DNA from 2 places in the Streptosporangium sp. NPDC000396 genome. Region 1 is predicted to be linked to the other one. Evidence: predicted binding sites of a transcription regulator. Region 1 holds the regulator's gene; the other holds the start of a gene.

Region 1 (14,859 bases):
AACCGCGGAGGAAGTCGTGCAAGACGCGTTCGTCGCCATTCATGGCGCCTGGCGCCGGCTTCGCGACACCGACAAGGCACTCGCCTACCTGCGCCAATCGGTCGTCAACCGATCGCGCTCGGTGCTCCGGCACCGAGCGGTCGTCGAGAAGTACGCCCCTAAAGGACTGCCCGACGCGCCGAGCGCCGAGAACGGCGCGATCGGCGAGTTAGAGCGATCCGCCGTCATCGAGGCACTACGCAGTCTGCCCGCACGCCAGCGAGAGGCATTGGTCCTGCGCTATTACGGTGATATGTCCGAGGCGCAGATCGCTCATGCGATGGGCATCAGCAAGGGCGCGGTCAAGAGCCACACGGCTCGCGGTATGGCCGCCCTACGAACCACACTGGAGCAACTGTCATGACCGAGTCCCCCGACGAGTACGGCGAGCTGCTCCGCCGTGCCCTCAGCGCGGAGGCGAACTCGGTCGTTCCCTCCCCCGACGGATTGGAGATCATCCGCGCTCGCATAGAACGACGCGGGCTCCGCGGGCTGGTGTGGTGGCGCGCCGGAGCCTCTGTCGCAGGAGCGGTCCTCGTGGCGGCCACTGTCGTCATGATGGTCCCGCAGTTCCGCGAGCAGGTGATCCAGCAGGTCAACAGCGGAGAGGTCAACTACACCAAGTCGACCCCACCCGACTTGTCCGCCACCTCGCGGCCCCCGGTGGACGACGGAGAGCAGGCCCCGATCGTCCCCAGGCCGGAGACGTCGGCGCCGCTCCCCACCCAGTCCAAGCCCGCGACGCCGAGCGAGAAGCCGACCCCGAAGCCGACGGCGACGCCAACACCGACGGCGAAGCCCACGCCTTCGCCCACCTGCCCCACGGCTCCCGGTGAGGAGACGACGGTCGAGCCCGAGGAGAACCCCAAGGACTGCAAGCCCCGGTCCACCCCGACGCCGACGGAGTCCACCGCCCACACGGAGAGCCCGTGCCCGGCCGACGGGTGCGCACCGCCGGACGAACCGCTCCCGACGCCGACGGAGGCGACGACCGTCACCTCCAACAACGGTTAGCGGGTCACCAGCGGCCGGTGCGCGTCTGGAGCACCGCCGCCGCGGCCACCCCGGCCGTCGAGGTGCGCAGCACCGTCGGCCCGAGCAGCGCCGGTACGGCTCCCGCCTCCCGGAACGCGGCGATCTCCTCCTCACCCACCCCGCCTTCGGGACCGACCACCACGACGATGTCACCGGCGCCGGGAAGCTCCAGGGTGGAGAGGGGTGAGGCCGCCTCCTCGTGCAGCACGATGCCCAGTGAGGCGGCCGACAGCAGTGCGGCGACCTTCGCCGTGGTCGCGAGATCGGTCACCTCGGGCAGGTGGAATCGCCGAGCCTGCTTGCCCGCCTCCCGCGCCGTGGACCGCCAGCGGGCCAGCGACTTGGCCGCCCGTTCGCCCTTCCACTGGGTGACGCACCGGGCCGCGGCCCAGGGCACGATCGCGTCGACACCGGCCTCGGTCATCATCTCCACGGCCAGCTCGCCCCGATCGCCCTTGGGCAGTCCCTGAACCACGACCAGACGAGGCCGCGGCGCGGGCACGTCGTAGCGGCGCAGCACCTCGACGCGGAGCGAGTCCTTTCCCGCGTCCCGCACCACGCACTCGGCCACGGCGCCCGCGCCGTCGGTCAGATCGAGCCGCTCTCCGGCCCGCAACCGCCGTACGGCCGCCGCGTGGCGTCCCTCGGGGCCGCCGAGCGTGAACTCCGCCCGAGCCAGGTCGGCCGGATCGGCCAGGAAGACCGGAACCGTCATCGGCGGCCGGAGACGTGCCGGCCCGGCCTGCGGGCCGCCGGCCGGGCGACCGGTGAACGCCTGCCGTCAGCGGCCATTGAACGCATCTCGCAGACGGGAGAAGAACCCCTGCTGGCCGGGGGCGAACTTACCCGGCGGGCGCTCCTCGCCGCGGAGCTTGGCGAGCTCGCGCAGGAGCTCCTCCTGAGCCGGGTCGAGGCGGGCGGGGGTCTCCACGTTGACGTGGATCAGCAGGTCGCCACGGCCGGTCTCGTTGAGACGCTGGACGCCTCGGCCGTAGAGCGGGATGGTCTGCCCGGACTGGGTGCCGGGCCGTACGTCCAGCTGCTCCATGCCGTCGAGCGTCTCCATGGTCAGGGAGGTGCCGAGCGCGGCCGCGGTCATCGGAATCTGCACGGTGCAGTGCAGATCGTCGCCGCGGCGCTCGAAGATCTCGTGCGGACGCTCGACGATCTCCAGGAACAGGTCTCCGGGCGGGCCCCCGCCCGGGCCGATCTCACCTTCGCCGGCGAGCTGGATGTGGGTGCCGTCTTCCACACCGGCCGGGATGCGGACCTTGATGGTCCGCCGGGTGCGGACCCGGCCGTCGCCGGAGCACTCCTGGCAGGGGTTACGGATGATCGAGCCGAATCCACCGCACTGGGGGCAGGGGCGGGAGGTCATGACCTGGCCGAGGAAGGACCGGGTGACCTGGGAGACCTCACCGCGGCCATGGCACATGTCGCAGGTTTCGGGGTGGGTGCCGGCCGCGGCGCCTGAGCCCGTGCAAACCTCGCAGAGCACGGCGGTGTCGACGACCAGCTCGCGCGTGGTGCCGAAGGCCGACTCGCGCAGGTCGAGCTCGACCCGGATGGTGGCGTTACGGCCCCGGCGAGCACGCGACCGCGGACCGCGGCCACCGCCGCCGGCCGCGCCGAAGAAGGCGTCCATGATGTCGCTGAACGGGAAGCCCGCGCCGAAGCCCCCCGCGCCGGCGCCGGCGCCCGAGGCGAACGGGTCGGCACCCATGTCGTACATCTGTCGCTTGTTGGGATCGGACAGGACCTCATAGGCCTGAGTGATCTCCTTGAACCGCTCCTGGGTCTCAGGATCGGGATTCACGTCGGGATGCAGCTCGCGCGCCAGGCGACGGTATGCCTTCTTGATTTCTTCCGCACTGGCGTCGCGGCGTACCCCGAGGGTGCCGTAGTAGTCGCTCTTAGCCACTTAGTTGACCTCTTAGGATGCAGCCAGGATCTGGCTGACGTAGCGTGCCACCGCGCGCACCGCGCCCATCGTGACCGGGTAGTCCATTCGTGTCGGACCCAGCACACCAAGCCGGGCCAGTTGTTTGCCTCCCGAACCGTATCCGGCGACGACGATCGACGTGCCCTGGAGACCTGTGTAGGGGTTCTCCGAGCCGATCCGCACCGTCAGCGCCGAAAGGTCCGACGTCTCGCCGAGCAGGCGCATGAGCACGACCTGCTCTTCCAGGGCCTCCAGCACGTCGCGGAGCCCGACGGTGAAGTCGGCTCCCGCGAGATTGGCCGCCCCGGCAAAAACGATCTTCTCATCATGCCGGTCCACGAGGGACTCCAACAACACCGACAGGACCGTGGCCGCGAACGGCCGATCGTCGACCGGAAGGCGGTCGGGCAGGTCGGCGACCATGTCCGGGACGTTGACCAGCCCGCAGCCGTCCAGGCAGGCGTTGAGAGTCGCCCGCAGATGGGCGATGCGATTGTCGTCCACCACGTCGGGCAGCTCGATCACGCGCTGCTCGACCCGCCCCGTGTTGGTGATGAGCACGAACATCAGCCTGCGCTCGCTCAACGGGACCAGCTCCACATGCCGGACCGTGGAGTTGCTCAGCGTGGGGTATTGCACCACGGCGACCTGGCGGGTGAGCTGTGCCAGCAGCCGCACCGTGCGTGTCACGACGTCGTCGATGTCCACCGCGCCGGCCAGGAAGGTCTCGATGGCCCTCTTCTCGGCACCCGACAGCGGCTTCACCTGCGAGAGCCTGTCGACGAACAGCCGATAGCCCTTGTCCGTGGGCACTCGGCCGGCGCTGGTGTGAGGCTGGGCGATGTAGCCCTGCTCCTCCAGCACCGCCATGTCATTGCGGATGGTCGCGGGTGAAACTCCCAGGTTGTGCCGCTCCACGAGAGCCTTGGAGCCTACCGGCTCGTTGGTTGACACATAGTCCTCGACGATGGCGCGAAGCACCGCCAGCTTGCGATCGTCGACCAACGCGCTCACCTCCTTGCCCGCACCGAACAGGAAACCACCGGTGCTGGCACTCTGTGTTCCCGAGTGCCAAGTGTACGGCTCTTGCCCACAAGGTGCGATAACGCGGCGGCAGGATGATGGGACCAAGCCGCCGTCAAGTCAACTGCTATCGCCGTACAAGCGGTAACCGACACAATTCCCGTCATGTCCAACGATTTCGTCTCCCCCTCAGGCGATGCATCCTCGCACGCGCCCGGTGGCTACGGTGCGCCCCAGCAGCCCTACGGCCAGCCGTACCAGGCCGGTCCTCCCCCGGGCTACGCGCCCGGCGGTTACGGCGCGCCCCAGGGGCCGCCGCCCGCGCCGAAGATCAAACCCAGCGTCGGCTGGATCGTCAGCGCCTGGCTCGTCTTCGTGCTCAGCGTGATCGTCGGCTTCGGCGGCTTCGTCGGCGGCATCTTCAGCGCGGTCACCGACGCCGCGCCCACCGAGACGTTCGGCTCGGGCCAGACGGTGACGGTCTCGCTCGATCCGGCCGACAACCCCGCCATCTACGTCGCCACCAGCGGGCGCACCGAGTTCACGTGCGAGCTGCAGGACGGACCCGCACCGGCCAGGCTCCAGCAGCCGCGCGGGCAGCAGACCGTCGCCTCCACCGACGGCGTCGCCTGGGAGCTGGGCCTGCGGGTGGGGGTGGACAAGGCCGGCGACTACAAGCTCACCTGCACCACCGAAGGGGCGAACGCCAGGTTCGGCGTGGGCAAGGAGATCGACCCCGGCTCGGTCGTGGGCGGGGCGGTCGCACTGGTCGCGGTGCCGGGTGCGGGCTTCCTGCTGGCCGTCGTCGTGACGATCGTCGTGCTGGTGAAGCGGAGCGGGGCCCGCAAGCGCCAGGCCGCCGCGGCCGCCGCGCAGTGGGGACAGCCGAGTCCGTACGGCAGGTGATCGCGGCCTTTGCTAGCGTCCACTTGATCCCTGGCGAGAGATGGTGGGCGGTCGGCGATGTACGAACGTGATGTGCTGGCGGGAAACTGGCGGCGTCCCCTCAAGGGGAAGATCCCTCAGGTTCCCGCGGAGCTCGACCTGGTCGTGGAAGACGCCGACGGCGGCTTCTGCGGCGCCGTGGTGGCCTGCGACAAGGAGGCCGTCACCCTGGAGGACCGCTTCGGGCGGCGGCGGGTGTTCCCGCTGGAGCCCGCCGCGTTCCTCCTGGAAGGCAAAGTCGTGACGCTGGTACGGCCCGCCGCCGGACCACGGGGTCCGAGGCGTTCCGCCTCCGGCTCCATCGCGGTGGAGGGTCTGCGGGCCCGGGTGGCCAGAGAGAGCCGGATCTACGTGGAAGGCGCGCACGACGCCGCGCTCGTGGAGAAGGTGTGGGGTCACGACCTGCGGGTGGAGGGCGTGGTCGTGGAATACCTCGAAGGGGTCGACCACCTGCCCGCGATCGTCGAGGAGTTCGAGCCGGGCCCGGACCGCCGTCTGGGCGTGCTCGTGGACCACCTGGTCCCCGGCTCGAAGGAGAGCCGGATCGCCGCCCAGGTCTCCTCCCCGGACGTGCTCATCGTGGGGCATCCGTTCGTGGACATCTGGCAGGCGGTCAAGCCGTCGGTGCTGAAGATTTCCTCCTGGCCGGCGGTTCCGCGCGGCGTACCCTGGAAAGAAGGGGTCATCACCGCCCTGGGCTGGCACCTGGAACCTGCCGACGCATGGCGGCGCATTCTCGGGTCGGTCACCACATACGCCGATCTGGAGCCGGAACTTCTCGGCCCGGTGGAGGAATTGATCGACTTCGTGACTGTTCCCAGCGAGGATGACTAACCCCGCACCCATCAGGAGGGGCCATGAGCGTCAATCCCGAGGATCCGCGGCCCGAGAGCGCGGGCGACGACCAGACCCGGCGGGCCGACCGGCCACCCTCGCCCGGCTTCGCCACGCCCGGCCAGGACGACTCGCCGCCCGCCCCGCCCCCTTCCGCCTCGTCGTACGGTTCGTACGGCTACGGTTACGGCTACCAGGACGGCCGGCCGGGGAGCCCGCAGAGCCCGTATCCCCCGCCCGGCTACGGATTCCAGGGACAGCCGGGGGCGTACGGCCCTCGGCCGGGCAGTGACGACACCACCCTGGCCATGCTCGCCCATCTGCTGGGCCTGCTGACCTCGTTCGTCGGGCCGCTGGTGATATATCTCGCGAAGAAGGACGAGTCTCCTTATGTTCGGAGTCAGGCGGCCGAGGCGCTCAACTTCCAGCTCACCCTGCTGATCGCCTACTTCGTCTGCTGGATTCTGGCGTTCGTGCTGATCGGCTTCCTCCTGATGTTCCTGGTCTGGATAGCCTCGATTGTCTTCATGGTCATCGGCGCCATCGCGTCCAACCGCGGTGAGAACTACCGCTATCCGATGAACATCCGCTTCGTCAGCTGATCACGTCAGGTCGCGCACCAGGGCGTCGGCCAGGAGGCGGCCGCGCAACGTCAGCACGGCGCGGCCCGCCTTGAAGGGCTCCACCTCCAGCAGGCCGTCGGCCAGCGCCTGGGCGATCACCGGCGGCCGGTCGATCTCCTTGAGAGGGAAGCCCTGGGTGAGCCTGAGCTCCAGCATCAGCCGCTCCACCGCCCTGTCCTCCGCGGTCAGCACCTCGCGCGCGTGCGCCGGCGAGACGCCGGAGGCCAGGCGCTGGGCGTAGGCCGCCGGGTGCTTGACGTTCCACCACCGGGTGCCGCCGACGTGACTGTGCGCGCCGGGACCGACCCCCCACCAGTCGCCGCCGGTCCAGTAGAGCAGGTTGTGCCGGCAGCGCCCGGCCTCCGAGGTCGCCCAGTTGGACACCTCGTACCACTCGAACCCGGCCTCGGCGAGCATGGCGTCGGCGATGAGGTAGCGGTCGGCGGCCACGTCGTCGTCGGGCATCGGGAGCTCACCGCGCCGGATCCTGGCCGCCAGCCTGGTGCCGTCCTCCACGATCAGCGAGTAGGCCGACACATGGTCGGGCCCGGCCTCGATCGCCGCGGCCAGCGAGGCCCGCCAGTCGTCGTCGCTCTCTCCCGGCGTGCTGTAGATCAGATCCAGGTTGACGTGGTCGAACCCGGCCTCCTTGGCCTCCCGTACGGCACGCGCGGGCCGGCCCGGAGTGTGCCGGCGGTCCAGCACCTCGAGCACGTGCTCGCGGACGCTCTGCATGCCGAAGCTCATCCGGGTGAACCCGCCGCGGCGCAGCTCGGCCAGGTAGGCCGGGTCCACGGACTCGGGGTTGGCCTCGGTGGTCACCTCGGCGTCCGGGGCGAGCCCGAACTCCGCCTCGATCGCGCCCAGGATGCGGACCAGGTCCCCCGCGGGCAGCAGGGTCGGCGTGCCTCCGCCGAAGAACACGGTCTCGACCGGAAGGTCCACGTCACCGAGGTTGGCACGCGCCCGCCGTACCTCGTCGATGGCGGTGTCCGCATAGTCCTTGTGCGAGGCGCCGGGACCGAGCTCGGACGCCGTATAGGTGTTGAAGTCGCAGTAACCGCAGCGGGTCACGCAGAAGGGCACGTGGACGTAGAAACCGAAGGGCCGCTCGCCGAGCCCGCGGAGCGCGCTGCCGGGGAGCCGGCCCGAGGCCGGTACGGGATCGCCGTCGGGAAGAGTGGATGGCACGACACCAAGTCTGCCGCTCCCGCCGCGATGCCCGGAACGACGGGACCGGGCACACGCTCGGCGGAAAGCCCACCCGCGAGATCCGCAGGACCCGCCCGGCCCGCCCGCAGAACCCGCCCACCTGCTTCGGCCCCACCCGCAGGACCCGCTACTTCGCCCCTACCCGCAGGACCCGCTCGGCGACCTCGTCCCACAGGGCGGGGTGGCCGGGGTAGGCGAGCAGGCGGCGCATCAGGTCCTTGTCTCCGTGGTAGGCGCGGAAGGACTCGGTGACCGTGACGCTGTCGTCCGGGCGGGAGACGATCTCGACGGCGTCGCCGCGGCCCAGCTCGCCCTGCTCGATCACCTGCAGATAGGCACCGACCCGGCCGACCTGGGTGAAGCGCTTGACCCAGCCCCGCTCGTCGAGCCAGTTGCGGAACACCACACACGGCACCCGCGGGCCCGTGACCTCCAGGAGGGCGGTGCCGATCCGCCAGCGCTCGCCGATCTTCGCGCCGTTGACGTCGAGCCCCTCGGTCGTGAGGTTCTCGCCGAACTGGCCGTTGCGCAGGTCGCGGCCCAGCTCGCCCTGCCACCAGTCGTAGTCCTCGCGGGCGTAGGAGTAGACCGCGTGGTCGAGCGAGCCGTGGTGCTTCGTGTCGGCCCGCTCGTCACCCGCCAGGCCGTTCTCCCCCACCGCGACGCGGCCGTCCACGGCGGACTTGTCGATCGCGGTGCGCTTGAGATCTCCCGCCCACTCGGCGTCGACAGCCCGGCCCACGTTCACGGCGAGAATACGCATGAGTGTGACGGTATCCGACGCCTCGACCGCACAGCCAGCCGATATTCCCGGCTCCGCCCGCTCGGACCGTTCCCGGCTCCGCCCGCCCACCCGGGCCGGCACGCCATGGCACCGGCCGGGCACACGAGGGGCCCGCTTCCTCCGCGGCGCAGGCTCGCGTGCGGAAACCTACTTCTTGGTCTTGTCGGCGGAGGACGACTCGGTGGACAGCGCGGCGACGAAGGCCTCCTGGGGCACCTCGACGCGGCCGACCATCTTCATCCGCTTCTTGCCTTCCTTCTGCTTCTCCAGCAGCTTGCGCTTACGGGAGATGTCACCGCCGTAGCACTTGGCGAGGACGTCCTTGCGGATGGCGCGGATGTTCTCACGGGCGATGACGCGGGCGCCGATGGCGGCCTGGATCGGCACCTCGAACTGCTGTCTCGGGATGAGCTCGCGGAGCTTCTTGGCCATCTCGACGCCGTAGCCGTAGGCCTTGTCCTTGTGGACGATGGCACTGAAGGCGTCCACGGCCTCGCCCTGCAGCAGGATGTCGACCTTCACCAGCTCGGACTCCTGCTCGCCGAAGGGCTCGTAGTCGAGGGATGCGTAACCACGCGTGCGGGACTTGAGCTGGTCGAAGAAGTCGAAGATGATCTCGCCGAGCGGCATGGTGTAGCGGATCTCGACGCGGTCCTCCGACAGGTAGTCCATGCCCTGGAGGTTGCCCCGGCGGTTCTGGCAGAGCTCCATGATGGCGCCGATGAACTCCGACGGGACCAGCACGGTCGCCTTCACCATCGGCTCGAAGACCTTGTCGACCTTGCCCGTCGGGAACTCCGAGGGGTTGGTGACGACGACCTCCTTGCCGTCTTCCATGATCACTCGATAGATCACGTTGGGCGCGGTGGAGATGAGCGAGAGGTTGAACTCCCGCTCCAGGCGCTCACGGACGATCTCCATGTGGAGCAGGCCGAGGAATCCGCAGCGGAACCCGAAGCCGAGGGCCGCGGAGGTTTCCGGCTCGTAGATCAGGGCGGCGTCGTTGAGCTGAAGCTTGTCCAGCGCCTCACGGAGCTCGGGGTAGTCGTCGCCGTCGATCGGATACAGGCCCGAGAACACCATGGGTTTAGGGTGCTCGTAGCCGCTGAGCGGCTCAGTGGCCGGACGCGCGCCGGAGGTGACCGTGTCACCGACCCGCGACTGGCGGACGTCCTTCACGCCGGTGATCAGATAGCCCACCTCGCCGACGCCCAGACCCTTGTCCGCGACCTTCGGCTCGGGCGAGATGACCCCGATCTCCAGGGTCTCGTGGGCCGCGCCGGTGGACATCATCTGGATGCGCTCGCGCTTGCCCAGGTGCCCGTCCATGACCCGGACGTAGGTGACCACGCCGCGGTAGGTGTCGTAGACGGAGTCGAAGATCAGCGCACGGGCGGGCGCGTCGGCGTCGCCGACCGGGGCCGGGATGTTCTGCACGACGTGGTCGAGCAGCTCCCGGACGCCCACGCCGGTCTTGCCGGAGACCTTCAGCACGTCCTCCGGCTCGCAGCCGATGAGGTGGGCGATCTCCGCGGCGTACTTCTCCGGCTGGGCGGCGGGAAGGTCGATCTTGTTGAGCACCGGGATGATCGTCATGTCGTTGTTCATGGCCAGGTAGAGGTTGGCCAGAGTCTGCGCCTCGATCCCCTGCGCGGCGTCGACCAGCAGGATCGCACCCTCACACGCCTGGAGCGAGCGGGAGACCTCGTAGGTGAAGTCCACGTGCCCGGGAGTGTCGATCATGTTGAGGACGTAGTCGGTGCCGTCCACCTGCCACGGCAGCCGGACCGCCTGCGACTTGATGGTGATGCCGCGCTCGCGCTCGATGTCCATCCGGTCGAGGTACTGAGCGCGCATGGAGCGGTCGTCGACCACGCCGGTGATCTGCAGCATACGGTCGGCAAGCGTGGACTTGCCGTGGTCGATGTGCGCGATGATGCAGAAATTGCGGATCACCGCGGGATCGGTCTGGCCAGGCTGAATGCGCACCGGTGTCCGTTTCGACGGGATTGACGACGATCTACGACTGGCATACCAGCCGTCTTCCATGGTGACATGTCCGGGTGATTGCCCGGACCAGAGCACGGCGCGGCCTGCGGTTTCTCGCGATGGTGGCGGCCGTGATCCTTATACTTCCCGGGGTGGCCGCGGCCACCCTCACGCTGCAGTTTACCGGGACACCCGCTCCGTGGGCGAAGACCACCGGTCACGACGCCCTGTGGCTGGGACACGCGTGGGTCGACGGCCGCAAGAGCGCCGCCGACGTGAGGAATCTGGCCGCGCGACTGCGCAAGACGGGCATCAGAGACGTGTACGTCCACTCGGGCCCGTTCGACTCCGATGGATCGCTGCCCGCTACAAAGCACTCCAACGCCGGAAATTTCCTGAAGTGGTGGCGTGCCGAGCTGCCGAAGGTCCGGGTGTCGGCCTGGCTCGGCCAGAAGGTCGACGGCTTCCTGGATCTCGATGATCCAGCCTCCAGGCAGCGCGTGCTGGACGGCGTGCGCGACATCATGGCGCTCGGCTTCGACGGCGTGCACTACAACTTCGAGCCGCTGGGAGACGGCGACACCGCGTTCCTGGACCTGCTGACCCGGACCCGCCAGCTCGTCGGCGACGGCCTGCTCTCCACCTCGACCCCGCAGATCGAGCCGTTCCCGCTGACCCGCCCGATCGTGCGCACGGCCATCAGCCACGACAAGTACTGGTCACCCGACTACTTCCGTCAGGTGGCGGCCCTCACCGACCAGGTGGCGATCATGACCTACGACTCCTATCTCCCCTCCGAGCTGCTCTACGGGGGCTATGTCGTACGGCAGGGCACCCTCGCACTGGAACTCGTGCCCGAGGAGAAAACCGTGCTGATCGGCGCACCCGCCTATCACGATCACGGCATATCGTGGGGCGACGCGGCGGAGAGCGTCGCGACCGCCGCCGAGGGCGCGCGGCTGGCGCTGACCGCTCACGGCAAGCCTCGCGAGCGGTTCGGGCTGGCGCTCTACGTCGACTTCGCGGCCACGGCGGAAGACTGGAAGGAGTACGACCAGTTCTGGTACCGCCCGTGAGGACAACACGGTAAACTGATCAGGCATCCTTCTGTCCTGCAAGTCGATTTGAGCGACCCTCCGGACAGTTGGTAGCCTGTTCAACTGCGTGTGGCGCGCCCTCTCTGCCCGCGCGCCCCACTCCAACGACATTCACCGAGGCTTCTTCGTGGCGAACATCAAGTCCCAGATCAAGCGCAACCGGCAGAACGAGAAGGCCCGGCTGCGCAACAAGGCTGTCAAGTCGTCCCTGAAGACGGCGATCCGCAAGTTCCGCGAGGCCGCCGACCAGGGCAACGTCGAAGAGGCTGTCGCGCTCCAGCGCGCCGCCTCCCGTCAGCTGGACAAGGCTGCCAGCAAGGGCGTGATCCACAAGAACCAGGCCGCCAACCGCAAGTCGGCGATCGCCCAGCGCGTCGTCGCCCTGTCGGCCGCGAAGTAATCCAGGTTCTTCCGGACGCCGCACCCCTCATGGGGTGCGGCGTTTCCGCGTTACCCGCCATATGGCTCCGCCGCCGCGCCACTCCGCGCCGGCCCAGCGCACCACTCCACGCTGGCCCAGCGCACCACTCCGCTGTCAGACCGCCCCGCGTCACCCACCGCACCGCTCCCGCGCACCCAGCAGAAACTCCCGGCTGGGGCGGGAAGTGCCCCGCGGATTCCCGCCGTCCCGCGCGGCGCCCATATGGCACCCCGCCCCGCGAAGACGCCATGCAGGCTCCGGTTCGCCGCGATCGCCACGTTCGCCGCAGGCCCGAGCTTGATCTCGGCTTCGGTGGCGAGAAGTCGATGCGTGTTCGCCGCGGGCTTCGAAGATCAGGTCCACGGCCGCGGGCATGGCTCGCGGCGACTCCCGCATCCCTGCGAGGCCGCCCGTCTGGAGCGTCGCTCGCGGCGGGCGGGAACCGTACGGCGATCCCTTGATCCGCACGGCGGCAACCGGTCCGGGCCTCCCGCAGGCCGCCAGGCAGAGCCTCCCGCGGGCCGCGGACAGGGCTAATCCAACTCGCCGAGCAGATCCCTGAGCAGGTCACCGAGACGCTCGCGGTCCTTCTCGGACAGCGCGGCCAGCGCCTCGTGCTGAGGCTCCAGCCCCGCGACCACGGCCTGGTCGATGACCCGGAGCCCTTCGGCCGTCAGGCTGACGCGCAGCGCCCGGCGGTCGTCGGGGTCGGGAGTACGGGCGAGCAGCCCGGCGCGCTCCAGCCGATCGAGCCGTCCCGTCATGCCGCCCGAGGTCAGCATGAGCGTGGCGGTCAGCGCCTTGGGCGACAGCGTGTACGGCTCACCGGCCCGGCGAAGCGTGGCGAGCACGTCGAACTCGCCCCTGTTCAGGCCGTACGCCCCGTACACCTCCTCCATGCGATCCGCCATGAGCCGGGAGATCCGGTAGATCCGCCCGAAGATCCCCATAGGTGACGGCTCCAGATCGGGCCGCTCTTTCCGCCACTGCCCCATGATCCGGTCAACCGGGTCCTCTGTCATGGCCACAAGCATAGCTTGACGGTAAATAACTTAGTGCTAAGTTACTTGCTGTTGAGTTTGTTTTAAGGAGTCCCATGTTCGCCCCGCGCCTTGCCCTGATAGCCGCCACCGCCTTCGCCCCCACGGTCTGGGGCACCACCTACATCGTGACCACCGAGCTGCTCCCCCCGGGTCGCCCGCTGCTCACCGCCTTACTCCGCGCGCTTCCCGCCGGGCTGCTCCTGATCGCCGTGACCCGGACGCTTCCCAGGGGCAGCTGGTGGTGGCGGGCCCCGGTGCTGGGCGCACTGAACATCGGCATGTTCTTCCCCCTGCTCTTCCTGTCCGCCTACCGGCTGCCCGGCGGCGTCGCCGGGGTGCTCGGCGCCGTCCAGCCGCTTATCGTCGCCGGGCTCACCCGTGCCGTGCTTCGCGAGACCGTCCCGATCCATCGCGTCCTCGCCGGGATCGCGGCCGCGGTCGGCGTCTCCCTCGTCGTGCTCAAGGCCAACGCCGCTCTCGACACCATCGGCGTCGTCGCGGGCCTCATCGCCGCGGTGGGCATGGCCAGCGGGGTCGTCCTCACCCGCGCCTGGGGAAAGCCCTCGGGCGTGGGCGATCTGGCCCTCACCGGCTGGCAGCTCACCGCCGGCGGTCTGATGATCGCCCCGATAGCCCTCACCGTCGAGGGGATGCCGCCCGCGCTGGACGCGGCCGCCATCGGCGGTTACCTCTGGCTGGGTCTCGTCGGCACAGCCGCCGCCTACACCCTGTGGTTCCGCGGCATCACCCGGCTGCCCGCCTTCCAGGTCTCCCTGCTCGGCACCCTCAGCCCGCTCACCGCCGCGCTGCTCGGCTGGGCCGTCCTCGGCCAGTCCCTGAGCCCACTCCAGCTCACCGGCTTCGTTCTCGCCCTCTCCGCGACCGTCCTCGGCCAGCTCCCCTCACTCCGGCGCCCCCGCACCACCCCGTCCCCGCAGCCCGCCTAGGGTCTGTTCGCGGATTCTCACCTACGCAGCGGGTCGCCTAACGGCCGGTACGGCTGGCGACGACGGTCTGGATCATGTGCTCCAGCGCGTAGGCAGGGTCGGCGCCACCGCCTTTGACCTGCTCGTCAGCGGCCGCGGTGGCTTGGAGCGCGCGGGCGATGCCATCGGGACCCCAGCCGTTCAGCTGCCGCTGGACCCGGTCGATCTTCCAGGGCGGCATCCCAAGATGGCTGGCGAGCTGCCCGCCTCGCAGGTTTCGCGGAGCGCCGCCCACCTTGGCCAGCGAGCGCAAGCCTCCGGCGACCGCGCTCACCAGCAACACGGGAGCCGTCCCCGTGGCCAGGGCCCAGCGAAGCTGCTCCAGAGCGTCACCCAGACGACCCTCAACGGCCGAATCGGCCACGGTGAACCCGCTCACCTCCGCCCGGCCCCGGTGGTAGCGGGCGACGGCGGCCTCGTCGATGACCTTGCCCGGCGTGTCGAAGGCGAGCTGGCTGCAGGCGGCGGCGAGCTCCCTGAGGTCGTTGCCCACCGCGTCGAGCAGGGCACCGGCCGCGTCGGCACCGATGGTCCGCCCGGCACGCTTCAGCTCAGCCTTGATGAACGCGAGCCGTTCCGCCGGTTTGGTGATCTTGGTGACGGTGACCACATGAGCGCCCGCCTTCTTGACCCCGTCGACCAGGGCCTTCCCCTTGACCCCGCCGGGGTGGGCGAGGACCAGCACGGTGTCCTCCGCCGGATGAGAGGTGTAGGAGACGATCTCGGTGATGACCTCTTTGACGAGGTCCTGAGCCGAGCGGATCACCACCACCGACCTGTCGCCGAACAACGACGGCGAGGTCAGCCGGGTCAGCTCCCCCGGCTCCACCTTCCCGCCGGTCAGATCGTGCACCTCGGCGTTCGGGTCCGCCGCCCGCACCGCCGC
Region 2 (14,859 bases), on a different contig from region 1:
CGGATCACGGATCGGACAGGTTGCGCCCCATGAATTGCCGAGCGCATGTGTGAGCCTTGCATATGCAGGCTCATTCCGTCAGAGCCAAGAGATATTAGGTGGTCCGGGCAGTTTTCTATCTCCGATCGGATGGCGTCATCATGTGTGGGGCGGTGACCGCGAGCGGGTCGCCCTAGCCGAGGCTGGCAAGGAGCGAGAAATCTGGCACCTCAGGCGCGCGCTCTCCATGAAGCAGCGGTGCCGAAGCCGGCTGGCCGCCGCGAGTGTGGAGCTGGCTTGATATATGGCCGCGCAGGGCCTACGCGAGCGGCGCCAGAAGCAGGCGCCTTCCTGCAATACTGCGATGCCAGGAAAGAACACATCGAAGATATCCCTCTTACTGGAGCAGGATCCCGAGTACACGCCCGCGCCGCCATCGCCGACGAGCCCGCCTTACGGGCCACTCCGGCATCCCGCCGCCTCGCCGCGATCTCCGTGAACGAAATCCGCCGTCTGTTCGCCTTGCTGACCCGCCCCTCAATGAGCACCACGTCTTGCACTGGTCACACTGGCGAGGACGTCACTAGACCTGTGCCCGACAAAGCCACTACCTGCGGCAACAACTCAAAGATCAATATGTGTGGCCGGAGTACTAAGCTGATCTGGCGAATGTACCTCCTACGGACGACGCGGCCTGGCTTGTCTGACGAAAAGTGCACAAAATGGCACAAAATCTATCTCTATGGCACAATTCCTGATATTGCTGCCCTTTATGTAGCGGCTCAGGGCGGCAGGGGTTTGGCGGGGGCTCGTGATGCCTGCGCGATAGACTGTGAGTTTGCTCATTGCGGCCATAATCAACTAACTCTGGGCTGATCCGGCTTTACAGGGGTTCCCCCGCACGGGAGACTCCACTACGTTCCGTGCCGGGCAGGAAATTTCGATGAGGAGCAAGGAGCACCGTGGATCCTGTGATCTTGCTGGGTGTGCCGTTCGTGACGAGCGCCTTCGACTTCCTTTTCCGACGGGCCGAGACCCTCATCGACCGTCGCGCCTCCAAGGGGGCGGACAAGGACGAGAACGTCGCAGACACTTCCATCCTGGAAGGTACTCTCCAACCTTTGAAGGTGGATGAGCGCGCTCTAGAGCGCTACGGCGACGAGTTGATGCGCCTCTACGGTGGCCTGTCCACTTACTCTCGAGAACGATCGAGAATCACGACGGAAGACGAAGCGCTACGGGAAAGGCTCGGAGAGCTACGGGTGATCCTGGAGCACATCTACGGACAGCGCATCACCTTCAAGGGGGAGAACCGGCCGCTTTCGGGTTCACGCGTGGACCAGGACGTCGAGACAGCCGAGGGACCGATGGTCGGGATCGACGCGAAGCGAATACACGGGTCTGCGGACGTCGTTCAAAGGGTCGGTAGGGTAACCGAAACCGGTAGTGTCACGGGCATCAAGGCAGAGGATCTATGGTAGATGGAGCGGCAATGGCCTGATCCGACCGAGTCCCCTTACCACTCTGATCCGCAGGCGCTGGAGGCCCGGGCCGAACTATCTGTCCTGGATGAACCGCCCGAGGAAGTCTTCCCGGCGGATGGCGAGCCCGCTCTGGATGCGGTGGGAGATCGGCCAACTAGCTTTGACGAGGGCGAAGAAGCCGAAGATTTCGCGGAAGAGCAGGACGAGGAATCCGGTGACGGGACGATGCCCCGCCACGAGATCTCGTATCCCGCGTACGATGTTTCGCTGCCGTCGCCGGGTCACAGCCTCTACGTCGAGCAACATGCGCACGGAGATAATGACGGGAAATTCGTCGGCATCGAGCTCAATGTCTACCGGCGCGCGCTGGAGCCACACGCCCTCAAGCCCGAGTACGTGCAACGAGTGGCGGCAAACTATGTGGCGTCGAAGTCCTTCCATGGCGTGGCTGTGGAATTCCATCTGCGCGAGAAGAGAATCGCCGTCATCGTCGCCCCTGAGGATCACGGGCGTCACATGGCTGCGGTATACCTCTTGGCACAACGGCCGGACATCAGGCCCCATGAGTACCAAGGAGGATCCCGCGCGGACTTCAAGGTGCAAGACCTGGAGATGCACAAAGACACTGCTTGGCTCCTGGACTTCAGAGACTCGCTCGAATTGAGCCGGAGTTTTGGCAGGTCGCTGGCGGCCGCTGCCGACGGACTGGCACGCCACAACTCCATTGTGGTCGCCATTGTGACACCGAAGGTCTGGGCCAACGCCTCTGAGGGAGGGAGCCACCTTGCGGTCGAACTGGAAAATCCTGCCCCTGTCGCGATCCTCCGGCGACGGCTGGAGGCCGCGAGAAGCGAGGATCGGAAGACCATCGTCGACGATCCTGAATCCTGGATCGCCTATGTCGACAGCGTAGGGCTTCTCCGCGAGGCTGCGCCGGCGGAGGCTGTGCGACTGGCCGACTCGGTGATCAATGCGGAGCAGTACTGGAAACAGGCCAATAGGGACGCGCGAGACCAGCTTCTCGCGGAGTATGACAAGAAGAGGGACGAGAACGGTGAAATAGGAAAAGATAAAGTTATCGAAATAATGCGGGAGATGGTGGTATCTGCTCACAAGGACTGGCGAAATTTTCTGCTAGAATGGAACAATAATAATCAAGACAGCCAGGTGCGGACATTTCAGCTCGCTGCTTCCGTACTGGACGGTGCCCCTGCGGGACATATCTTTCAAGAAGCCACTAAGCTGGCAGCAAAGCTTGGGGACTCGCTGGATGTGGTTGGTCTGCGCGGCCACGGGATTCTTCATCTCGTTTCCCAGGTGAAGGCGACCCTCGAAGACGGAGATGTGGTGCGCTTCCGTCGGCCGGGCTTCGCCGACGCCGTACTCGACTACTTCTGGATCGATCGGGAGCATCTCCAAGAAGAGTTCCTTGTGTGGCTGAGGACTCTGGTGCATCAGAGCGACCTAGATGACGATGCCACCATGGCGGTTATCAATCGCATAGCCGATTACGCAGTACGGTGGACAAGGCGAAAGAACGATTTCAAACTGGTCGCTGATCTCATGCGGAGTTGGTCGGATGCGGAGAAGCTTCGACCATTCGCAGTCCAATTAGCGACTTCTATCGCCCTGAGCTCTGACCTAGGACGGAAGATGCGCGACCTGCTTCTGCAGTGGTCAAAGAGAGAAGCGGAGAGAGGCATACGGAGATCGACCCCCGGCCTGCAGCGGGTGGTCGCACAGATCTGCGGCGGCGAGCTCGGGCGCGTCTACCCCAAATTGGCGGTGACCCGCCTCGCCTACCTGGCGGATGTCGCAGACTCGAAAACGATGAATGACGTCCTGTCCGCCGTCAAGTCCCTCTGGTGTGAGGCTGATGCCCGTACCGAGCTGCTGGAGTCCGTGAGCGCATTGATTGATGCGGATGATGCGGCCCGCCGTCGTCGGGGAGTGAACGCCTTCCTCTCCATCGCCGGAATTTCCGATGATTCTGGTGACACTCCACTCATCCTGTCGCATGCCCATGCGAACCCGGAAGATACGACCATTTCTCGATTGGTGACCTGCTGGCGAGCGGTGCTTGACGCGCCCAATTCAGGTCTCGAAGATCAAAAGATCTTCAGGGCCTGGATGAACGCGGCGGCATCGGATCCAACGCTCAGTTCCTTGACCATCGAGATTATCTATCGCGCGGCGGTGGGTGAGGCCGGCAATCGAATCAGCCGGAGCCGTCTGGTCCGCCTCGGCGAACTCCGCGGAGCTTGGCGAACCCTTGACGAGAAGGAGTGGGACCCGGCCAGGCATGACGTTTTTCAAGTACTTCAAGAAAAGATCCAGGATATCGATCCACTGAATACGAGTCGCACCAATGCACAGCATGCTTCGTGACTGGATGGGAAGCTGGCGCTTCCGGCGGCAGCCGCTGCACGATAACAAGTTCAACGCAATGCTGCCCAGCGCCTTACCCGGCTTGTATTTCAATGCCGAATTCTCGCTTTCCTGGAAGAGCCTCTCCCAGCTCCCCGTGGCGGCCGCAGGAAGTCTGGCCATCGGACGTGCGCAGGACGCTGCAGAGCAGGTTTCGGAGCGATTCTCCGTCATACGCCTCCGCGATGCGCAAAACCGGGTGAACAGCGAGCTGGGCCGGATCGTGCATGTGGTCAGCGACGGGGTCCGACTGGAGGGCGCCAGCGTGTTGCTGCGGGTAAACGAGGAAACCGAGCGGGTGGCGGCATCCCACGAGCGCAGGATGCGCGCCGGGCTGCTTGTCGCCTCCGACCTCGACGCATCCATCGACCGCGTCACCGAGTTCCGCGAGGAGGTCGTGAGAAATCCAGGATCGGCGCTCGCCTACTGGTTCATGCGGTACCCGGAACAACTCGATCGCAACGGTTACAACAACGTGATCGCGCTCGTCGAGAAGATCGCAGAGTACGACGAGAAGTCGATGTGGATACGGCTGGCCCAGATCACTCAGAAGTTCGTCCAAGACCTCCGTGACAAAGAGAAGCAAGACCTTCTCAAAGTGCTGGAGTTGCTCTTCGAGACATACGGGCAACACAGGCAGGCGACTGAGGTCGCCCAAATCCTGGAAGAGCTCCTGCAGAGGAGTCATCCCCCTGCAGGCGAACCCGGGGGCGGGTGAACGGCGTCTGCGCCGGCGGCGGTCCGACCATGCCTTGCGGCGCCGGGGCGGGCGGCGGACGGCTCGGCCACACCCTGATCACCGGCATGACAGCCGGGCGCCGATGATAAGGGCCCGTGTTCACCAGCGTGGACGTGACCAGTGGGGCTGGAGTATTAGGTCAGTCAACGGATACGACGACGGGTTTTTGGCATCCAAGCGTGGGCCTGTCGATCGTGAGGTCCCCAGGCGTATCTGGCCAAACGCTCACAAGATCAACCCGTGAATAGACCGTGGCCAGTGATCCAGGGTTGCGTTCGGTGGCCTACGGCTGCACACGGCGGAAGCCGTACCCGAGAAGAACTCCCAGGTCACGCGGCAAACAGCAAGGTCAACTAGGTGCCCCCGGCATGATTCGAACATGCGACACCCGCTTTAGGAGAGCGGTGCTCTATCCCCTGAGCTACGGAGGCAAGGGACTCACTGTAAGAGTAGCGAAAGTGGCGAGTGCATGCGCGCTCGGAGGGGGGATCGGGGGCGAATGCTGAGTTATCGCTTCGCTGAGCTGCGGTAAAAGGGTGGCAAGTGCCTGAAGGGCTGAAGGTGGGCGTGGCTAGTGTCACGCTCCGTGATTGAACGGCGACGTAAGCGGATTCGAGGGCGTCGTGCGCTGCGGCCGTTGGTGCTTTGCGGGGCGATGCTGGCGCCTGCGCTCCTGGCGGGCGGGCTCCTGGTGGCTGAGCTTACCGGGTATGAGGTGGCCGCTCGGGGGGCTGTCGCCAAGGCGGGGCTCCAGGAGGGCGCGGTTGCCGTGGTGCCGGGCCTGGTCGTTCCTGTCCAGGGGGTCGTTCCTGCTCGGGGTACGGCCTTCGAGCCGAGGTTGGTGCCTCCTCCACTTCGTTTCCGTCCCGATGAGAAGTACGGGGGGTGGGTGTCTCCCATCGTGCGAGACGTGCGCCGCTCGACGGTGGACGCTTCACCGCTACCTCCGCTGGAAGTGGTTCCCAAGGTCGTGCAGAAGGTGGTCCCCCCGAAATCCCCGGCACCTCAGGTGGAGGCAACGCCGAGTCCGGAGCGGACGAAGGACGACTTCGGGTGCCCGGGGGAATGGCGAGAGACCTGGTTGTGGGAGGTCTGTAAGGAGCAAGTGCGGCAAGAGGCCTGAGTGAGGGCTGATAAATGGGGTGTTCGACGCATATCGGCCGAGGGGAGTCTGGCCCAGACACTCGGTCAGCTGTAGTAACGTGCGTCCCTGACCCAGGTCACGAGTTCGCAAACGGAGGGGTCGAACGTGCCACCTCGTCGATCAGCGGGTCTGATCGCCGTTGTTGCGACCATGACTTCCCTTTTTCCGGGGACCGCTGCTGCACAGCAGAAGCCGGAGGGGACTCGGCCAGCCGTCGTCGGCGAGGCCGTGAGCTTCACCGAGACTCGCCGCGAGCCCGTCAGCCTTACCGGACTGCGCCGTGAACCCACGAACCTCACCGAGCTCCGTCGTGAGGCGGAGAAGGCGGCCAAAGAGCTAGCTGAGGCAACGAAGGCGTTGGAGCAGCGACGGGCCCAGATCCGGGACTCGGAGAAGCAGCTCGCCGTCAAACTGCGCGAGCTGCAGGCCGCCGACAGGGCTTTCGCCCAGATACGGCAGCCGCTGGCGCAGGTCGTCGGCCTGCTCTACCAGCGGTCCGCAGGTGGCGAGATCGCCGGTTTCCTGTCCGGTGAGTCCAACGAGGCGACACTGCGGTCCATGGCCAACGTCACCCAGATCGTGGCCGAGCAGAACCAGATCCTCGCGGACGGCAGCCGCCTGCAGGCCGAGCGTGAGCGGCTGGCTGCCGAGGCGCAGGAACTGCGGGCGGGGAACCTGCTGTCGGAGGCGCAGATGGGCGCCGAGATCGAGACGCTCAGGGCACGTTCGAGCAAGATCGTGAAATCCCTGACACAGGCACTGGTGAAGCTGGGAGTCAAAGTCGACAAGAAGGGCCAGCCCGCGGCCGGGTGTAACCCGGTCCAGACGTCGACGACGAACGATTTTCCCAACGGACTCATCCCGAAGAGCTATCTGTGCCCACTTCAGCAGCGAGGCAACGAGCTGAGAGGAGACGCGGCGCTCGCCTTCATCAGCCTCAGCGAGGCCTACAAGAAGCGGTTCGGCAGGCCCATGTGTGTGACGGACAGCTACCGGAGCCTGGCTGAGCAGCAGTCGGTCTACTACCGCCGCCCGGGCTTCGCCGCCGTCCCAGGCCGCAGTAACCATGGTCTCGGGCTCGCCGTCGACCTGTGCGGAGGCGTGGAACGCTTCCGGTCGGCCGAGTTCAACTGGCTGGAGGCCAACGGCAAGCAATTCGGCTGGTTCCACCCCAAGTGGGCCTACGTCAGCCCCTTCGAGCCCTGGCACTGGGAGTATGACCCCAAGCTCGGCTCTCTGCTGTAGGCCATGAGGCCATTGCCTTTGCGGGATCCTGCCGCTCGGCCATGCTTCTGCGGGCCGGACTCTGGCATCCGGTCATCCGGCCTCATTCGGCCTTGCCTCCGCGGGGTCTGACGCCCGGTCTCGCCTCTGTGAGCCCTGGCGGCCGGCCTTGTCTGATGCTCTGGTCACCGCCAGGCGCCGCCGCCGTGATGGGAGCGCCTGACGAAGGGCTTACCGCTCTGGGCGGCTTCCGGGTTGTCGTTCGCGAGCTCCGATGGTGATCGACAGGCGGCCCCCGGCCTGCGCGGAGGCGAGCTGGATCGCCTGATCGGAGGTGGTGGCCAGCACGACGAGCGCGCCTTGATCTGATTTGTCGTCGGGGCTCGCGAGGACCGTGACGTCTTCGGCAACGATCCTGGCGGGAGCGGAGCCGTCCCACGTGGAGGGTGCCGCGAGCACGTCGACAAGGTCGCCGGGCGACAACAGGCGTGCGGTCTCGGGGTCGGCGACACGGACCGGGGTGGCGACCGTTCCCGCGCCATGGGCGGCCAGCAGGCTCGGGCCGAGCAGCCGGACGTCCGTCAGGGGCTCTCCACGGCGTATGGGACCGGCCAGGATCCTCCCGTTGATCGGTGTTCCGGGCTTCAGAGCGCCGTCAGGGACGGTATCGGGCCGCAGGGCGACCGTTTTCAGGTCGGCGGCATCCAACGTGCCACTGGGAAGATCTCTGGCTGCGGCGAGAACGGTGACCGACGCGGCGTTCGGCCGTAATCCGATCACGGCGCAGGCCATCGCAAGGGCGGCGACGGCGGTGGCGATGAGGCGATGGCGACGGCCGAGAAGACGGCGGAAATGGAAAGCGCGCATGACTGACTCCATCGGGAGAGAGCCGGGCGGCGCGGAGCCCGTAAGAAGATGCCCGTCGTACGGCGGGGTTGCGAGGTGATCGCCGTACGACGGTGCGGAGGGGCTGGGTGCTCGCCGTACGGCGGGCGGAGAGGGCGCGGGTTACTCGGGGAGGTCGAAGGGGAGCTTGAGTCCGTCCAGCGCATGGGCGCAGAGGCAGGTGCGCTCTTCGGGCAGGGCGGTGACGACGTCGGCGACGAGGGAGCGCATGCGGGTGACGTTGGCGGCGAAGAAGGAGAGGACCTCCTCGTGGGAGACTCCCTCGCCGACCTCGACTCCGGCGTCGTGGTCGGTGACCAGGGAGAGCGAGGTGTAGCAGAGGGCCAGCTCGCGGGCGAGGATGGACTCGGGGAAGCCGGTCATGCCGACGATCGTCCAGCCGTTGGCGGTGAACCAGCGGGACTCGGCGCGGGTGGAGAAGCGGGGGCCCTCGATGACCACCAGGGTGCCGTCGTCGGCCAGGTCCCAGCCGGAGGATCTGGCGGTCGAGACGGCCGCCGCGCGGCCGGTGGGGCAGTAGGGGTCGGCGAAGGCGACGTGGACGACGCCTTCGGTGTCGTAGTAGGTCTGCGCGCGGCCGGAGGTGCGGTCGACGAGCTGGTCGGGGATGACCAGGGTGCCGGGGCCCAGCTCGGGGCGTAGGGAGCCGACCGCGCTGGGCGCGAGGACCTGGCGGACGCCGAGGGAACGCAAGGCCCACAGGTTGGCGCGATAGGGGATGCGGTGAGGTGCGAAGCGGTGGTCACGACCGTGCCGGGGCAGGAAGGCAACCGAGCGTGATCCGATCTGGCCGACGGTGATGACGTCGCTGGGGGGACCGTAGGGGGTGGTGACCTCGACCTCCGTGGCGTTGTCGAGCAGGGAGTAGAGCCCCGAGCCGCCGATGACACCGATATCCGCGCGAATGACCATGGCGCTGAGACTAGCCCCACGGGTGATCTGGTGAGGAGGCTGGGCCGTGCCCTGTGGATAACTCCGGCGCGGTGGATAAGCCCGGCTCGGTGTGGCTGCCCGCGCGGCTGAACGTCCGGGGTGCGGCTGAACGTCCGGGGTGCGGCTGAACGTCCGGGGTGCGGCTGAACACCCGGGGCGAAGCCAAGCATCCGGGTCGTCAGGTGGGTGTGGTGCTTGCCGAGAGGGCAGGCATGCCGATGCGAGTGGGTAGGGGCGATCACGCGAGCGGGCAGGGGTGACGATGGGTGACGACAAGACGGCCGTATGCGGAGCTGCCCGTCGCGCGCGGCTCGATCTGCCGAGGGCGACGGCACTGCCGGGGTGGGTGACGGCACCCTGAAGCTGACCCCGGTCGGCGAGCAGGTGGCTGGCCGGCTGGTCGCGTAGGCCCGTGACGGCCTGGAGCGTCTGGTCCAGGACTGGAGCGCCGAGGAGTCGCCGAGGCTTCGTGAGTTGGGTCTCCGAGAAACCGCTGGGAGACTCCTTGCGCTGGAACCCCGAAGAGCATCCAAGGCTCTGTGAGCTGGAACCCCGAAGAGCATCCAAGGCTCTGTGAGCTGGAACCCCGAAGAGCATCCAAGGCTCCGTGAGCTGCTGGACAGATTTCCCCGTGAGGTGCTCGAAGTTCCCCGTGATCCCCGTGAGATGCTCGGCGCAGCGGCCGATCGCCCCGGACGCGACTGACAAGAAGGCCAAGGGTGCCAGGATCACCTGGAGGCCGCAGCGCGAGGCCGCGGGCGCCGGCGGCGCCTGGAGGTCGTGGGGCCGGGGCTTGCCTAGCGCGGTGACCAGGAATGTTCACCGGGCTGGGCACCGCTCACCCGCGCCGGTCGAGACCGCCCCACCGCTCGCCGTACCGGCGCCCTGGACGGACGACGAACACGGTGAAGGTGTGCGGTCACTGCGCTAGGAGGCCGCGGGTGCCGGGGTGCTCGCGGCGGCGGGCTTGGACTCGGAGGTCTTGGACTCGGTCTTGGACTCCGTGGACGAGCTCGACGAGGAGGTCGTGGTGGAGCTCACCGTGCTGGAAGAGGACGACCGGCTGTCGGTCCGATAGAAGCCGGAGCCCTTGAAGACGATGCCGACCGCGGAGAACACCTTGCGTAGCTCGCCGGAGCACTTCGGGCACTCGGTCAGCGCATCGTCGGAGAACTTCTGGACGATGTCGAACTCGTGGCCGCAGGCACTACATGCGTACTGGTAGGTGGGCACGCGCTCCTCCTCGTTACTCCACGCCGATTGGCACTCTACTGATGGGACTGCTAATGGTACGCAGCCGAAAGGCATGAACGCGAGTCGGCCCTATCGCATTCCACTTGTGATCAGGTGCCGAGCTCGCCGAACCAGCCGGCGAGTTTGCCCCTGCGGCTGATCGCCCGTATCCGCCGCTCGACCGGATCCCTGCAGGCGGCCGTGGTCACGACCAGGAGCTGGTCGTCGATCCGGATCCTGGTGGACTCGGTGGGCACGAAGGTACGGCCGTCCCTGACGATCAGCGTGACCTGGGCGTCGTTGGGCAGCCTCAGCTCGAAGATCTCCACGCCGTGGAGCTTGGAGGTCGGCGGCACCCTGATCTGCAGCAGGTCGGCGTTGAGCTCTTCCAGCGGTGCCGACTCCACCTCCAGGTCACGGGCCTCGTCGGGGGTGGAGAGCCCGAGCGTCTTCGCGACGAAGGGCAGCGTCGGTCCCTGGATCAGGGTGTAGACGACGACGATGACGAAGACCGTGTTGAACACGAGCTTGGCGGTGGAGGGGTCGACCGAGCCGGAGGCCCAGGGGATGGTGGCGAGCACGATGGGGACCGCGCCGCGCAGTCCCGCCCATGACAGGAAGGCCTGTTCCCGCCAGTTCAGCCGGTCGAGTCTTGCCAGCCGTACGAGAAGGGCGGAGACGACGATCGACAGGGGGCGGGCCAGCGCGACCAGGATCAGCCCGGCCACCAGGCCGGGGACGATCGCCTGGGGTGCTTCCGAGGGGCTGGCCAGCAGTCCGAGCATGACGAACAGGCCGATCTGGGCCAGCCAGGCCACGCCCTCGGCGAAGCCTCGTGTGGCGGCCCGGTGCGGCATCCGGGCGTTGCCCATGACCAGGGAGGCCAGGTAGACGGCGAGAAAACCGCTGGCGTGCGCGAGAACGGCTCCGGCGTAGGCGACGAACGCCAGCGCGAGCACCGCGATCGGGTACAGGCCGGAGGCGGGCAGCGCGACGCGGCGCAGCGCGTAGACGCCGAGGGGGCCGACCGCCAGGCCGATGGCCGCGCCCACCACCAGCTCGAAGACGACCTGAAACAGCGCGTGCCCGATGCTGGGCGAGGTGCTGGCGCTCAGCAGCATCACGGCGATGACGGTGGGCGCGTCGTTCAGGCCGGACTCGGCCTCCAGGATGCCCGCCAGGCGCGGGGGCAGGGGCAGGCGGCGCAGGACGGAGAAGACGGCCGCGGCGTCGGTGGAGGCGAGGATCGCGCCCAGCAGCAGTGAGGACCGCCAGTCCATGCCGAGCAGCACGCGCACCGGGACCGCGACGGCCACGATGCTCACCCCGACGCCGACGGTGGCCAGCACCAGCGCGGTGGGGATGGACTTCTTGACGTGGTTCCAGTTGGTGGTCAGGCCACCTTCGGCCAGGATGACCGCCAGAGCGATCAGGCCCATCTGCTGGGCGAGCTCCGGGTTCTCGAACTGGACCCCGAAGCCGGACTCGCCGATGATCAGACCGAAGGCGAGGAAGATGAGAAGGCTCGGCAGCCCGCTGCGATGCGCGACCCGCACCGCGATGATGGCGGCGATGACGATCCCAGCTCCGAGAAGCAGCCAGACATTCAGTCCCATCTGGCCCCCTCTCCAACTCCAGGGACCATTGTGTCGTATTCGACCCGGTCGTCAGGCACACCCCGGGACGACCCGGGTGATTCCGCTGGGCAGGGCCGCGTAGCGAACTGGAAGATCGTGCGGCTCGGCCGGAATCCCTTCCAGCAGCTCGCCCTCGTGTAGCAGGGCGACCGTCGGCACGTTCGGGCCGACCCTGGCCAGCGCCCGGTCGTAGGAGCCGCCGCCGCGGCCGAGCCGTACGCCGGTGTGCCGGTCCACCGCCAGCGCGGGCACGATCACCAGGGCCGCGGTCCTGATCGCGTCGACGCCACGCCGGGTGTCGACCGGCTCCATGATCCCGAAACGGCCTGGTGCGAGGGTGTCGGGCCCGTCGTACACGGCCCAGTCGAGATCGTTGTCATCACGGAGCACGGGCAGGATCACGGTCGCGCCGTGCTTCCACAGCGCGAAGACGAGCCCGTGGGTCTCCGGTTCGCTCCCGGCCGACCAGTAGCAGGCGACCAGCCCGGCCATCTGAACCCACGGCTGATCCAGGAGGGATTCCCTTGTCTGGACAGCGGCCGCATGCCGTGCGTCTTCCGAGATGGAAGCGCGCGCGGTCACGATCCTGGCACGCAGCTTAGGCTTGTCCACAGGTCCCTCCACTATGGTTTCGGTCATGGCTGACATGCATCCTGTGACCAAGGCCGTCGTTCCCGCCGCGGGTTTGGGCACCCGTTTCTTGCCGGCGACCAAGGCGACTCCTAAGGAGATGCTGCCCATCGTCGACAAGCCCGCGATCCAGTATGTCGTTGAAGAAGCCGTTTCCGCTGGTTTGCTCGACGTCCTCATGGTCACCGGTAAGAACAAGCGCTCCATCGAAGACCACTTCGACCGGGCGATCGAGCTGGAGGACGTGCTGGAGGCCAAGGGCGACGACGAGCGGCTCTCCCAGGTGCGTGAGCCCGCCGACCTCGCGACCCTCCACTACGTACGGCAGGGCGAGCCGCGCGGCCTCGGCCACGCCGTGCTCTGCGCCAAGCAGCATGTGGGCGACCACCCGTTCGCCTGTCTCCTGGGCGATGACCTGATCGACCATCGTGACGAACTCCTCAAGCGCATGATCGAGGTGCGCCGTGCTCACGGTGGCAGCGTCATCGCGCTGATGGAGGTGCCGAAGGAGCAGGTCTCCCTGTACGGCTGCGCCGCCATCGAGCCTACATCTGAGGACGACGTGGTCCGGGTGACCGACCTGGTGGAGAAGCCTCCGGCGGAGGAGGCCCCGTCCAACTGGGCCGTCATCGGCCGATACGTGATCGACCCGGCCGTGTTCGAGGTCCTGGAGAACACCCCGCCGGGCCGTGGCGGTGAGATCCAGCTCACCGACGCCCTGCGCACCCTGGCGAGCCGGGGTTCGGAGGAGGGCGGGCCGGTTCACGGCGTGCTGTTCCGCGGCCGCCGCTACGACACCGGCAACAAGCTCGACTACCTGCGCACGGTGGTGCAGTTCGCGGCGGACCGCGCCGATCTGGCACCGGAGTTCATACCGTGGCTGAAGGAGTTCCTGGGGTCCCGATGAGCCCGACGAACCCGACGAACCCGATGAGTCCGATGAGCCCGATGAAGTCGGTTGACGACCACCTCGCAGACATCCTGCTGACCGTGCGGCCCCTGGCTCCCCTGGAGGTGGACCTGGAGCAGGCGCTGGGCACCATGCTGGCCGAGGAGGTCACCTCCCCGGTTCCGCTGCCGCCGTTCGACAACTCGGCCATGGACGGCTACGCCGTACGGGCCGAGGACGTCGCGCAGGCCCCGGTCACGCTTTCGGTGATCGGCGACATCGCGGCCGGAGACGGGCGGCCGCTCGTCGTGGGCCCCGGAACGGCGACGCGGATCATGACCGGCGCCCCGATGCCCGCGGGTGCCGATGCCGTGGTCCCGGTCGAGTGGACCGACGGCGGGACCGCACAGGTCACCATCGAGCGACCGGCACCGTGGGGATACTCGATCCGCAGGGCGGGCGAGGACGTCCACGCGGGCGACGTCGTGCTGACGGCGGGAACCCCGATCGGCCCGGCTCAGCTCGGCATCCTGGCCGGAGTCGGCCGCCGCCGGGTGCTGGTACGGCCCCGCCCCCGGGTGGTGGTGATCTCCACCGGCGCCGAGCTGGCCGAGCCGGGAACGCCCCTGGCGCCCGGCCAGATCTGGGAGTCCAACAGTTACACCCTGATCGCCGCCGTCCGCGAGGCCGGAGGCGAGGGTTACCGGGCCGGGATCGTGGCCGACGACGCCGGGCAGTTCCTCGACCAGCTCGACGCCCAGCTCCTGCGGGCCGACGTCGTGATCACCAGTGGTGGTGTCTCGATGGGCGCCTACGAGCCGGTGAAGGAGGCGCTCGGCCCCCTCGGCACCGTTCGGTTCAATCGCGTCGCCATGCAGCCGGGCATGCCCCAGGGGTTCGGAGTGGTGGGCGAGGACCAGATCCCGATCTTCGCGCTGCCGGGTAACCCGGTGTCGTCCTTCGTGTCGTTCATGCTGTTCGTCCGGCCCGCGCTGCAGAAGATGCGCGGCCTGCCCGTGGGTCCCACACCGGTCGTGAGGGCCGTGACCACGTCCTCGCTCCGCTCTCCCGAGGGCAGGCGGTCGTATCTGCGCGCGGTACTGGCCGCCGACGGCTCCGTCGCTCCGGTGCAGAGGCAGGGCTCGCACCAGCTCGCGGCCCTGGCCATGGCCAACGCGCTGCTGGTGGTCCCCGAGAACGTCACCGAGGTGCCCGTGGGCGCGACGGTGGAAGTCATCCCCCTGTGAATCCGCAGGGGAAGCGGCAGGGCATGGTGTTCGTATGAGCGGATTCACACACATCGACGAGACCGGCGCGGCACGCATGGTGGACGTCTCGGCCAAGGACGTCTCCGTCCGTACGGCCAGCGCCACAGGCAAGGTGCTGCTGTCCGCCGAGGCCGTGGCCCTGCTGCGGTCGGGGGACGTTCCCAAGGGAGACGCGATCGGTACCGCGCGGATCGCGGGCATCATGGGCGCCAAGCGCACCCCGGACCTGATCCCGCTCTGCCACCCGATCGCGCTGCACGGCGTGAAGGTCGACCTGACGGTGGTCGACGACGGCGTGGAGATCACCGCCCGGGTCAAGACCGCGGACCGGACCGGCGTCGAGATGGAGGCGCTGACCTCTGTCTC

What was found. The regulator HrcA, encoded in region 1, represses chaperone genes, less so after heat shock. The targets are predictions, from matches to a motif close to TTGGCACTCTCNNNNNGAGAGTGCCAA.
Region 2: the regulator HrcA is predicted to act here: its motif matches at 10,097-10,123, upstream of ACFY2X_RS45775 (FmdB family zinc ribbon protein).

Annotation. Positions count from the first base shown of each region.
Region 1 is NZ_JBIAZA010000033.1:82,783-97,641, reverse strand. Features, by position in the region: gene ACFY2X_RS38385 (SigE family RNA polymerase sigma factor) at 1-403, shown strand, start outside; gene ACFY2X_RS38380 (hypothetical protein) at 400-1,053, shown strand; gene ACFY2X_RS38375 (16S rRNA (uracil(1498)-N(3))-methyltransferase) at 1,058-1,789, opposite strand; gene dnaJ (molecular chaperone DnaJ) at 1,856-2,995, opposite strand; gene hrcA (heat-inducible transcriptional repressor HrcA) at 3,008-4,021, opposite strand; gene ACFY2X_RS38360 (hypothetical protein) at 4,205-4,945, shown strand; gene ACFY2X_RS38355 (DUF3097 domain-containing protein) at 5,003-5,818, shown strand; gene ACFY2X_RS38350 (DUF4870 domain-containing protein) at 5,842-6,420, shown strand; gene hemW (radical SAM family heme chaperone HemW) at 6,421-7,632, opposite strand; gene ACFY2X_RS38340 (MOSC domain-containing protein) at 7,781-8,416, opposite strand; gene lepA (translation elongation factor 4) at 8,585-10,426, opposite strand; gene ACFY2X_RS38330 (hypothetical protein) at 10,558-11,502, shown strand; gene rpsT (30S ribosomal protein S20) at 11,651-11,923, shown strand; gene ACFY2X_RS38320 (MarR family winged helix-turn-helix transcriptional regulator) at 12,478-12,966, opposite strand; gene ACFY2X_RS38315 (EamA family transporter) at 13,041-13,934, shown strand; gene holA (DNA polymerase III subunit delta) at 13,972-14,859, opposite strand, start outside.
Region 2 is NZ_JBIAZA010000055.1:8,111-22,969, reverse strand. Features, by position in the region: gene ACFY2X_RS45810 (hypothetical protein) at 942-1,460, shown strand; gene ACFY2X_RS45805 (hypothetical protein) at 1,461-3,851, shown strand; gene ACFY2X_RS45800 (hypothetical protein) at 3,841-4,608, shown strand; tRNA gene ACFY2X_RS45795 (tRNA-Arg) at 4,988-5,060, opposite strand; gene ACFY2X_RS45790 (D-alanyl-D-alanine carboxypeptidase family protein) at 6,002-7,018, shown strand; gene ACFY2X_RS45785 (Flp pilus assembly protein CpaB) at 7,229-7,864, opposite strand; gene ACFY2X_RS45780 (S-methyl-5'-thioadenosine phosphorylase) at 8,006-8,815, opposite strand; gene ACFY2X_RS45775 (FmdB family zinc ribbon protein) at 9,764-10,069, opposite strand; gene ACFY2X_RS45770 (potassium/proton antiporter) at 10,180-11,685, opposite strand; gene ACFY2X_RS45765 (5-formyltetrahydrofolate cyclo-ligase) at 11,737-12,318, opposite strand; gene galU (UTP--glucose-1-phosphate uridylyltransferase GalU) at 12,344-13,243, shown strand; gene glp (gephyrin-like molybdotransferase Glp) at 13,285-14,472, shown strand; gene moaC (cyclic pyranopterin monophosphate synthase MoaC) at 14,507-14,859, shown strand, end outside.